Regions from separate parts of the Cytobacillus sp. C11.1 genome, predicted to be linked through region 1. Evidence: predicted binding sites of a transcription regulator. Region 1 holds the regulator's gene; the other holds the start of a gene.
The links. The regulator CtsR, encoded in region 1, represses protease genes until heat stress. The targets are predictions, from matches to a motif close to ATGGTCAATAAAGGTCAAACA.

Region 1 (6,256 bases):
AAATCATTCGCAGAGTGTAAAGGCACAAGGGAGCTTGACTGCGAGACCTACAAGTCGAGCAGGGACGAAAGTCGGGCTTAGTGATCCGGTGGTTCCGCATGGAAGGGCCATCGCTCAACGGATAAAAGCTACCCCGGGGATAACAGGCTTATCTCCCCCAAGAGTCCACATCGACGGGGAGGTTTGGCACCTCGATGTCGGCTCATCGCATCCTGGGGCTGTAGTCGGTCCCAAGGGTTGGGCTGTTCGCCCATTAAAGCGGTACGCGAGCTGGGTTCAGAACGTCGTGAGACAGTTCGGTCCCTATCCGTCGTGGGCGCAGGAAATTTGAGAGGAGCTGTCCTTAGTACGAGAGGACCGGGATGGACGCACCGCTGGTGTACCAGTTGTCTTGCCAAAGGCATCGCTGGGTAGCTATGTGCGGAAGGGATAAGTGCTGAAAGCATCTAAGCATGAAGCCCCCCTCGAGATGAGATTTCCCATAGCGTCAAGCTAGTAAGATCCCTGAAAGATGATCAGGTTGATAGGTCAGAGGTGGAAGCGTGGCGACATGTGGAGCTGACTGATACTAATCGATCGAGGACTTAACCAAGTTATTGGTGAATACTCGGCAACTTCTTCATGCATTATCTAGTTTTGAAGGAATGAACTTTCTTCAAACCAAATAGTCTGGTGGCGATAGCGAGAAGGTCACACCCGTTCCCATACCGAACACGGAAGTTAAGCTTCTCAGCGCCGATGGTAGTTGGGGGCTGTCCCCCTGTGAGAGTAGGACGCTGCCGGGCAAATGAAAGAGCACCTGATGGGTGCTCTTTTTTGTGTTTTTATTTATTTTTAGCTTATAAATATCGCTTATTTATATTGAGGAGACATTTTTTTTGGCCACTCATCTTTGTTTTATAGCAAATATCGGTTACTTTCTTAGATTTATCGGTCATATTTTATCGGTCAGTTGGCTCTATGGCGCCTTTTTATAGCTATAACCACCTAATTTCAATGTAAATCCCCGTCCACTTTGCACCAGCAGAAAAATTTAAATTTGGATCAGATGTTAGATAAATAGTTATATCCCTATATGTCTGGAAAAAATCAAAAAGCAAGTCTTTATACTGAGTGCAGTGCTCTTCACAAAACAAAACCCTATCTAATGTTCACATCTTCAAAAAGCAAATACTATCCAAAATTATTGCCTTCATAATCATACTTTTAATAAAAAGTATAAATTACATCCTCCGCTCAAGCACAAACCTGCCTAACTCAAAATATATTGTTATCGACATTAACTACCAAATTCAGGTTTGGGAAGTCAAAAAATGGGGGAAAATTATTAACACCCGCCGATTGCAAGAAATTACATAAATCATGTATAATTAATGTCAAATATAGTCAAAGTCAGATAGGGGGAGGCTTGGTGAGAAATATATCCGACATAATTGAGAGTTATCTAAAACAGGTTTTAGAAAAAAGTGAGAGGGAAATCGTGGAAATAAAAAGAAGTGAAATTGCTGATAAATTTCAATGTGTGCCCTCTCAGATCAATTATGTTATCAACACCCGCTTTACGATTGAAAAAGGCTATGTCGTGGAGAGTAAGCGGGGCGGCGGAGGCTATATCCGGATTATGAAAGTACAGTCTTATGACCACGCTGATTTAGTCGACCAGTTGATTTCATTAGTGCAAGGCCGAATCGCCCAAAGCAGTGCCGAAAATGTAATTTATCGCCTGGTTGAAGAAGAAATCATTACACATAGGGAAGCAAAAATAATGCTTAGTGTAATTGACCGTTCTGTACTTTATATCGATCTGCCATACAGGGATGAACTACGGGCACGGATGTTGAAGGCGATGTTAACTACTTTGAAATATAAATAAAGTTTTAGCGAGCTGGAGAGGTGAATTCATGATTTGTCAGGAGTGTAATCAAAGGCCGGCAACGCTGCATTTTACAAAGGTAGTAAATGGTGAGAAAGCAGAGTTTCATCTTTGCGAAAAGTGTGCGCAGGAGAAAGGTGAAATGTTCATGCTTGGCAGCGGTTCCGGTTTTTCAATAAATAATTTGCTGGCAGGCCTGCTGAATATTGAACCTGCGTTTCAAGGATCGAATCAGGATCCTTTCCAGCAGGAAAAGGTATTGCAGTGCGAACAATGTTCCATGACCTTTCAACAGTTTATTAAAGTAGGGAGATTTGGATGTGCTCATTGCTATGAAACCTTTAAAGAACATCTGAATCCTATACTTAGAAGGCTGCACAGCGGGAATTCCTCACATAACGGAAAAATTCCTGCAAGAATAGGCGGAACTATTCATTTGCGAAGGAATATTGACGAACTGAAACATAAGTTAAAAGAAATGATTGCCCAAGAAGAGTTTGAAAAAGCGGCAGAATTAAGAGACGAAATAAGGAAGTTGGAAAAACAGCTCAATGCCAATCATGAGGGAGGGGAATAAGCTTGTCGCTGGAACGTTTCATGAATCAAGCTATTAGCTCCTGGATGAGTGCTGAAGGCCCTGATTCCGATATTGTCTTAAGTTCGCGAATCAGGCTCGCTCGCAATATTAAACAATATAAATTCCCAACTTTATTTTCAAACGAAGAAGCAAAAGCGGTTATCCAAAAAGTGAGGGAAAGGGTGGAGCATTCTTCCTTTTCAAAACTAGGAGAGTTGGAACTCCTATTAATGGATGAACTTCAGCCTCTTCAAAAAAGAGTATTAATGGAAAAACACCTAATTAGTCCACACCTTGCTGAGAATTCAACTCATGGTGCCTGCCTTCTTTCAGAAAATGAAGAGGTAAGCATTATGATTAATGAAGAAGACCATATACGGATTCAATGTTTGTTTCCAGGGTTTCAGCTTTTGGAAGCCTTAAGTATGGCAAATAAAATAGATGATTGGCTGGAGGAAGAAGCCGATTATGCTTTTGATGAAAATGTTGGCTTTTTAACAAGCTGCCCGACAAATGTGGGGACTGGTCTTAGGGCATCCGTTATGATGCATTTGCCGGGTCTTGTGCTTACCCAGCAAATGAACCGGATTATCCCGGCGATTAATCAGCTTGGCTTAGTAGTTAGAGGAATTTACGGTGAAGGCAGCGAAGCATTAGGTAACATCTTTCAAGTTTCAAACCAGATCACACTCGGAAAATCAGAAGAGGATATCGTAGAGGATTTGAAAAGTGTTGTCAGCCAGCTAATTTCACAGGAAAGATCAGCAAGGGAAGCATTAGCAAAGACTTCTAACATACAATTAGAAGACAGAGTCTTCCGCTCTTATGGCGTTTTATCAAATTGCCGAATTATTGAATCGAAGGAAGCCGCTCAATGCTTATCCGATGTTCGCCTGGGAATAGATATGCAGTATATAAAAAACATATCAAAAAATATTTTAAATGAGCTGATGATCCTGACACAGCCTGGCTTTTTGCAGCAATATGCAGGCGGGCCGCTTAGGCCTCATGAACGCGATATCCGCAGGGCTTCAATAATCAGGGAAAGACTAAAAATGGAAGATCAAGAGTTAGGAGGATGAAATTATGATGTTCGGACGATTTACGGAAAGAGCTCAGAAGGTATTGGCTTTAGCACAGGAGGAAGCAATCCGGTTAGGCCATAATAACATTGGGACAGAACATATCCTGCTTGGACTGGTACGCGAAGGAGAAGGTATAGCCGCAAAAGCCCTATATGCATTGGGTCTTGGTTCTGAGAAGATCCAAAAAGAGGTTGAAAATCTAATAGGCAGGGGACAGGATGCTTCCCAGACTATCCACTATACACCGCGAGCTAAAAAGGTAATTGAGCTATCCATGGATGAAGCCAGAAAGCTTGGACACTCATATGTTGGTACCGAACATATCCTGCTGGGACTTATCCGTGAAGGAGAAGGCGTAGCAGCAAGAGTTCTCAATAATCTTGGAGTCAGCCTTAATAAAGCGCGCCAGCAGGTGCTGCAGCTGTTGGGCAGCAATGAGTCAGGCGGCCATCAAGGTGGTTCGGCTGCTAATGCCAATACGCCAACTCTTGATGGATTAGCCCGTGATCTAACAGCTATTGCAAGGGAAGGAAGCTTGGATCCAGTAATTGGGCGCAGCAAAGAAATTCAGCGTGTCATTGAAGTATTAAGTCGACGTACGAAAAATAACCCGGTTCTTATTGGTGAGCCAGGGGTCGGTAAAACAGCAATTGCAGAGGGATTGGCACAGCAAATCATTAACAATGAAGTGCCGGAAACGCTTCGTGATAAAAGGGTTATGACTCTGGATATGGGTACAGTTGTAGCAGGTACCAAATATCGAGGTGAATTTGAGGACCGCCTGAAAAAGGTGATGGATGAAATCAGGCAGGCGGGTAACATTATTTTATTCATTGATGAGCTTCATACCTTAATAGGAGCCGGTGGAGCTGAGGGTGCTATTGATGCGTCAAATATCTTAAAACCATCTCTTGCTCGCGGTGAACTTCAGTGTATTGGGGCAACTACACTTGATGAATATAGAAAATATATTGAAAAGGATGCAGCGCTTGAAAGACGTTTCCAGCCAATTACGGTTGATGAGCCCACTGCGGAAGAATCCGTACAGATTCTGGAGGGACTCCGTGACCGCTATGAAGCCCACCATCGCGTAACAATTACAGACGCAGCAATTGCGGCAGCTGTAAAACTTTCAGACCGATATATCTCAGACCGCTTCCTGCCGGATAAAGCGATCGATTTAATAGATGAAGCAGGTTCAAAGGTAAGACTTCGTTCCTATACAACGCCGCCTAACTTAAAAGAGCTTGAAGTTAAGCTGGAGGACGTCAGAAAAGAAAAAGATGCTGCAGTTCAAAGCCAGGAGTTTGAAAAAGCCGCCTCTTTAAGGGATACAGAGCAGCGTCTGCGCGAGCAGCTTGAAGAAACAAAGAAAACGTGGAAAGAAAAACAAGGCAAGGAGAATAGTGAAGTTACTGTAGAGGATATTGCCAATGTAGTTTCCAGCTGGACTGGTATTCCTGTTTCCAAATTAGCACAAACAGAAACAGAAAAGCTACTGAATCTGGAAGAAATCCTTCACTCCCGTGTAATTGGGCAGGAGGAAGCTGTTAAGGCCATTTCTAAGGCAGTCCGCCGGGCACGTGCAGGACTTAAAGATCCTAAGCGCCCAATTGGTTCCTTTGTATTCCTTGGACCAACAGGGGTTGGTAAAACAGAATTAGCACGTGCATTAGCAGAAGCGATGTTCGGTGATGAGGATGCCATGATTCGCATCGATATGTCCGAGTACATGGAGAAGCACTCCACATCCCGTTTGGTAGGATCGCCTCCAGGTTATGTTGGCTATGAAGAAGGCGGACAGTTAACGGAAAAGGTTCGGAGAAAGCCATATTCAGTTGTTCTTCTGGATGAAATCGAAAAGGCGCATCCAGATGTGTTCAATATCCTATTGCAGGTATTGGAAGACGGAAGATTAACAGATTCAAAAGGAAGAACCGTCGATTTCCGCAATACCGTACTTATTATGACATCCAATGTTGGTGCTGAGGCGCTTAAGCGCAACAAATATGTGGGCTTCAATATTCAGGATGGAGAACAGGATTATAAAGATATGAAAGGAAAAGTAATGGAAGAGATGAAGAAATCCTTCCGTCCGGAATTCCTTAACCGTATCGATGAAATTATTGTTTTCCATGCATTGGAAAGGAAGCACCTTCAGGAGATCGTTACGCTTATGTCTGACACATTAACAAAACGACTTAAAGAACAGGATATTTCACTGGAATTAACAGATGCGGCCAAAGAGAAAATTTCTGTTGAGGGCTATGATCCGGAATACGGTGCACGTCCGCTCCGCAGAGCGATTCAAAAGCATATAGAGGACCGCTTATCCGAGGAACTGTTAAAGGGAACAGTCCTAACTGGGCAAAGCGTTGTAATAGATGTAAAGGATGGAGAATTTGTTGTTAAAACCGCTGAAGCCAGCGGCACACCAAACCTTCAAAAATAAATATCTTACATCCAAAGACTGAACACAGCAAAAAGGTACACGTCCCTGTTATACGTGTACCTTTTTGTACTCTTTTGGACATGATCGTTAAAATAAAATATGCAGTGTTCAAACAGGTTTATTTGGCAGTTTTATGTTAATTTTAAAAGAGATAACGAGGATTATTTAATATATTTCATCACGAAAACATTTTAAGACGCGTGAAAAAGGGAATAGGGGAGTAAACGGAACTTCTCACATCACTGGCTTCTCTGCAAAGTCATTAAGAT
Region 2 (6,256 bases), 1.3 Mb from region 1:
CTAACAGTGCGGCCCTGGCTATCTGTCAGGCGTCCATCTTCAAGGATTTGCAGAAACATGTGCTGTACATCAGGGTGAGCTTTTTCAATCTCATCAAGTAAGATAATGCTGTATGGATTTCTGCGGACCTTTTCTGTTAGCTGCCCAGCTTCTTCATGTCCTACATATCCCGGAGGTGACCCAATAATTTTGGAAACACTGTGTTTTTCCATATATTCACTCATATCCAACCTGATCATGCTATCCTTGGAGCCGAATAGCTCCTCAGCAAGGGTTTTGGTTAATTCGGTTTTACCGACACCTGTAGGCCCTACGAAAAGGAATGAACCAATTGGACGATGCTTTGATTTTAGTCCTGCACGGCTTCGGCGAATGGCTTTTGAAACCTTTTGCACTGCCTCTTGCTGTCCAATTACCTTTTCTGCCAGGTTTGCTTCAAGGTTTTGCATTTTTTCCTGCTCATCTTCTACCAGCTTGCCGACAGGGATGCCGGTTTTCTTTTCAATAATCTCCTGAATGTGGCTAACTTCAATAACCGGCCGTTCAGTCTTCGTTTCTCCGTTTAAGGCCTTTTGAAGCTTTAATTCTTCTTCACGAAGTTTTGCCGCCTCTTCATATTTTTCTTCTTTCAAAACACGTTCTTTCTGCTTGCTGATGTCTTCAAGACGCTTTTCAATGTCTTCACCTGCGGTATAGCCTGATTCAAGGTTTCTTTTTGAACCTGCTTCGTCCATTAAATCGATCGCTTTGTCAGGAAGGAATCGATCCTGAATATAGCGGCTTGATAAGTGCACACAAGCCTTAATCGCTTCATCCATAAAAGAAACCTCATGGTAATCTTCATACTTTTTCTTAAGTCCCATTAGGATTTCTATCGCTTCATTAGCAGTTGGCTCCAGTACATGGACCGGCTGGAATCTGCGTTCTAGTGCAGGATCCTTTTCAATTTGACGGTATTCTTTTAAAGTAGTGGCACCGACAACTTGAAGCTCGCCTCTTGCAAGTGCAGGTTTTAAAATATTACCTGCATCCATTGAACCTTCCGCTGAGCCTGCTCCGACAAGCAAATGGATTTCATCGATAAATAGAATGATGTTCTTATGTGCCTGCAGTTCAGAGATCAATTGCTTCATGCGTTCTTCAAATTGGCCCCGGATTCCTGTGTTCGCAACAAGAGATGCAACATCAAGCAAATAGACTTCCTTATTTAGAAGCTTTTTTGGGACGCTGCCTTCAGAAATTTTCGTTGCAAGCCCTTCAGCGATAGCAGTTTTACCAACACCGGGCTCCCCAATTAATACAGGATTGTTCTTGCTTCTTCTATTTAATATTTCAATTACACGATTAACTTCTTCATCTCTTCCTATAACTGGATCAAGTAAGCCTGCCTTGGCAAGCTGAGTCAGATTTCTTCCAAATTGGTCTATGAACCCGCCGTTTCCGCGAGATTTGTTAGGCGCTTCTTTTAAAGGACTGTGTGAGAAATTTTCATTTCCTTGAGAGGAAGCCATCTTTTGCAAGAAATCCTCTAAAGGTATTTGGCCAAAACCAGAAAAGCCATTTATAGCCGGCCCAAAGGAAGTAAGGCTTTTTTGCTTTTCGTTTTGGAAACAGCTATGGCAAAGGTTTAAATTGCGTTCATTTCCATTTACATTAAGTCTCAATTGTACATTTGCTTCATGTGTTTGACATTTTTGACAAAGCATATTTAGCATACCTCCATAAGTTTATTGTTATTTGACTTTGACTATCTTTGACTTTATAACTTTATTATATTTTGACCTTTTTTGACTTTCAAGTATTTTTAACTGGTATTTTTTTGAAATGTTTTTTTCCTTACTTGACAAGGTTTTCAGCATTTATTGGAAAAAGCTCGTCTTTGTTTGTCCCGCCCTTCATATATTGGAAAGGAAGGAGGAGATTGAGTGAGAACAAACTGGGGGGCGGCTTTTCAGATTGCTGCCGTTTACGTGGGAACCGTGGTGGGAGCGGGCTTTGCAACTGGAAGAGAGATTGTGGAGTTTTTTTCCCGATTTGGTTTTATCGGCTTAGTAGGCATCTTAATGAGCGGCTATATTTTTATTTTTCTGGGATCAAAATTAATGCGAATCTCCGCCCGTATAAAAGCTGCGTCATATCAGGAATTAAATGAATACCTTTTTGGCAAGTTTTTTGGATCTGCCATTAATATATTGATGTTATTTATGCTTTTGGGCGTTTGTGCAGTCATGCTGTCTGGAGCTGGAGCAGTTTTTGAAGAGCAGATTGGAATCAGCAAAATAGCAGGCCTTTTCATTACAATAGGGTTAACGATCATTACAATGATAGTGGGCATACGCGGATTATTTGCGGTGAACACCTTTGTTGTTCCGATGATGATCGCGTTTAGTTTTATTTTGATGTTTATCAGTATGAAGCTTCCGAATTTTACGGAACAGGTCATGTTTATCCCTTTTGCTGAAGATGGATGGAAAGCGGTTGTCGCGCCTTTTTCTTATACTGCGTTAAATCTGACACTTGCACAGGCTGTTTTAGTCCCTGTCGCGTCAGAAATAAATGATGACCGCACAATTAAATGGGGCGGATATCTAGGGGGAGCAGCCTTAACCCTAATCCTTATTTCAAGCCATTTAACTCTTGTCATGCTCCCGAACATCGAAGCATATGACATCCCAATGGCCGCGATTGTAAAAACATTGGCATCCTCTATTTACTGGATATTTGTTTTTGTGATTTATGGTGAAATTTTCACATCCGTAATTGGTAATGTTTTCGGGATCGAAAGACAAATCAAGAAGTATATTTCTCTGCCGAGTATTGTAATTGTCAGCGCCATTTTTGTTATTTGCTACTTTATAAGCCTGATTAATTATGGAACATTGCTATCTTACTTATATCCTATATTTGGGTATGTTAGTTTAACATTCATTGTTCTTTTATGGATGAAGCCATTTGATGGAAATGAAAAATGTTGATTTCTGCTCCAAACAACATGGCGCTAAAATCAACCGTGGGCTTTAACAAAGCCTGAATGTAAAAGAGATCCGGCTTTGTCCGGATCTCTAAATCTGTCTCTTATTTTATCGGTTCCTCTTTCATAATCGTCTTTGCCATTTGAAGGAAAGCCTCTTCATGGTCAGCTTCTTCCTTTGTGAAAAGGGTCAGCTTAAGGGCAAGCTCATCCTTTTTAATAAGATACGCTTTAACTTTTTCGCCATTTTGTTCTGCCTTCATGACCGTTGCGTCTTTAAAAAATTCATCGGCGGGCGCTTTTGCACTTTGCACGTCTTCGCTTACAGCACCTAATTGTGCCTTTGTATTTTCTTCAATCATGCTCCAGTCAGCATCATCAGGAAGAATCTCTATGCGCATGTACACTTCGTCATTTTCCGTAAAGTATAGGACATCTTTATTTGGCTCCTCTGCTGTCAGTTCATAACCAGGAAGAACATACATAGAGTAGTTTTGATTGTCACTATGCTTAAGGAAAGCTGTATCTTCCTTTGTTTCTCCATTGACTGTATAGCTCATATTCTGCTCGAGAATCCTAATAACGTTATCGCCTTGTTCAGAGGTTTCCTCTTCGATTGCATCCTCTACTTCAGCTTCATCCTTTCCACTTGCTGCCTTTTCCTCATTTTGAACAGGTTCAGCTCCGTTCCCGGCATTTTGGTCAGTACCGCAGCCGGCAAGAATAGCCGCAATAAATCCCGACAGTAACATAAATTTCGCCATTAATCTCATTTTTTGTTCCTCCCATTGTTCACTTGAAGCACTTCTACATAATTAGACGGAAAGGGAATTAAAGGGTTACATAAATATTCCTATTAATTAGTACATTACCATTTCTGCTAAGTATCGACAAGACTCAACAGAAGCTGTTTCTTTAAAAAAACAACCCGCAAACTGGGTTGTCCTTAAGTTAAAAATATTTATTTAAACGGCAAAATTATAAACATAAATAAGTCAAAAATAAGATGGGACACAATCACAAGCGGAATGCTTCTCTTCCAGGCATACAGCCATCCCCAAAATATACCTGCAATGAGCGCGGCGAAAGCAAGCATCCAATATCCGGAATAAAAATGGACGGAAGCATAGAGGAGAGTCGAAAAAACAATTGAGAGTGCAATATTTGTATGCTTCATTAATCTTTTTTGTACAAACCCTCTCCAAAAAATTTCCTCACCGGGAATAATGATCAATATCAATACAATATAATGCCAAAGAAGTGAAGGTGAAAAACGTCCATAAAGTGTGTTAACTTGATTTAAGAAGGGCAAATTAAGTAAGTCAATTAAGCTGTATCCAAGCCAAAAAAACACATACAAAAAACCACCTGAAAGAGCTCCATATGTAATAATAGTTCCAAATGAAGCCTTATCCTCAATTTCTTCCATTGTAATGGAATAGCTAATAAGGAATAAAAGCGAGGCAGAGAATATATACCAAAAAATAGATTTATCCTGAAATGTAAAATACATAAGCAGATGCGCTAAAAATAATCCGCCCATGAAACGAACATCTGAGGCAATATTTTTCAATGTTATAACCCCTTTCAAGCAAAAAATAGCTAAACCCTATTTTAGCAAAAGTAGATAATAAAAAGTAAGGAAAAGATTTCTTGAGACCTATAAATATAAAATAACCTAGTAATGCTTATCCTATGGTTATGAGAAAGGGGGGAATCACTCAATGACAAAATCTAAAAGAGAGAAGGAACGTGCCTGGACTGTGAGGAAACAAGATCAGCATCCTCACGGAAAAGTGAAATCATTGAAAGAACTTTCAGGGGAGAAGGAATAGTCATTTAAGGCCACCCGCTTGGGGGGCCTTTTGTCCGCATGATTTCCCGACTCTTAATAGTAGAACAGTCAGGCTGCATCCTGATACTATGGATAGTAGCAGAATCTTATTTAGAAGAGAATTTCCTTGAATCAGATTCAATGCAAAAATAAAAAAGCAGCAAGCCAGCTGCTTTTTTTGAATGTGCTTCTCGAGGAATGCGCTTTCATTTTTTGTTTTTATACGGCAGATTCCTTTACAACTCTATAGTTTTTATGATTTATAACCGTTCTTTGATCTAATTCGAGATCACGGTAGTTGTCCATATAAGTTAAGTCTACTATCACGGAATTTTCATTTACTTTCTCCACAATCCCCTGTAATCCATCTCGAAATTCTATAATATTGCCAACCTCTGCTTTCTTCAAAGACCATCTCTCCTTTTTTTGTCCTTTTCTTTAGCTGATTAATAACAGTTTGCACTATCTTGTAAAAAGCGTAAAGAATTTTGAATTTATTTGGTGTATTGTTTTCTGAAAAAACAAATTTAGTTATCAGGTTGGTAATATTATACCAGATTAATAATTATTGTACATTAAAATTATTAAATATTCAGAAAAAATAGGTGGTTAATGTATTTCATTTTTCTCCCTTTAAAAATCAAAGCAAATTATATATCATATAAAAATAGGAAGAGACAGAAGGAGTTAATGTCATGAAAGAAGAAAACGTACAGGAAGTTTTAGACCAATTAAAAGAAGGAGTCATTTCGGAATTCTATGTTTCCAAAGAGGATTTTCTTCCATTTCGGAGTGTGCTCGTAAAGCGGGAGGATTTCAAACATTTCCGCGGAATAGCCCAAAGAGGCGGTCATGCAGTGTACCAATATTTAGAATCCCCGCGGAGTTAAACCTTTATGTTTGGCAATGTTTTAATACGGGTAATGAATATATTTTTCCAGATGTTTGAAGGTTCTGCAAACGGGACCATTAATTACCTAATGATATAGGGTTTGTTAGCTGGTAGCCTGATAGTATAGAATTCTATCAGGAGGAATACATATGAAGAAACAGTTAAAAAAAGCGGCCGCTGCATTGCTTGTGGGCACAAGTCTATTTGCATTCCAGGGAGAGGCTTTTGCAAGTGTATATAACGTAACTAAGGGGGATACTCTATGGAAAATAAGCAGCCATTATGGTGTGCCAATTTCTAAGGTAATGACTCTTAACAAACTGAACTCCCATATGATTTATCCAGGCCAGTCTATTAAGCTTCCGGCGACAATTACACAGGCTGAAAAAAATCTGCTGGCACAGCTTGTTCATGCTGAAGCAAAAGGAGAGTCGTATGCAGGCAAAGTTGCTGTTGCGACAGTTGTGCTAAACAGAGTGGATTCACCTGATTTTCCTGGCTCTGTTAAAGAAGTAATCTACCAGGTATCAAATGGCTATTATGCTTTTACACCGGTAGC

Region 2: AC3ZVC_RS22290 (ATP-dependent Clp protease ATP-binding subunit) is a predicted target of CtsR. The motif match lies at 1,775-1,795, and genes of this name have one in related genera.

The regions. Positions count from the first base shown of each region.
Region 1 is NZ_CM176935.1:791,925-798,180, reverse strand. It holds rRNA gene AC3ZVC_RS04110 (23S ribosomal RNA) at 1-592, shown strand, start outside; rRNA gene rrf (5S ribosomal RNA) at 669-785, shown strand; gene AC3ZVC_RS04100 (CtsR family transcriptional regulator) at 1,412-1,873, shown strand; gene mcsA (protein-arginine kinase activator protein McsA) at 1,902-2,450, shown strand; gene mcsB (protein-arginine kinase McsB) at 2,453-3,532, shown strand; gene clpC (ATP-dependent protease ATP-binding subunit ClpC) at 3,537-5,987, shown strand.
Region 2 is NZ_CM176935.1:4,500,119-4,506,374, reverse strand. It holds gene AC3ZVC_RS22290 (ATP-dependent Clp protease ATP-binding subunit) at 1-1,706, opposite strand, end outside; gene AC3ZVC_RS22285 (YkvI family membrane protein) at 1,926-2,975, shown strand; gene AC3ZVC_RS22280 (DUF8580 domain-containing lipoprotein) at 3,076-3,744, opposite strand; gene AC3ZVC_RS22275 (CPBP family intramembrane glutamic endopeptidase) at 3,933-4,544, opposite strand; gene AC3ZVC_RS22270 (DUF6254 family protein) at 4,696-4,806, shown strand; gene AC3ZVC_RS22265 (YkvS family protein) at 5,025-5,213, opposite strand; gene AC3ZVC_RS22260 (hypothetical protein) at 5,501-5,695, shown strand; gene AC3ZVC_RS22255 (cell wall hydrolase) at 5,847-6,256, shown strand, end outside.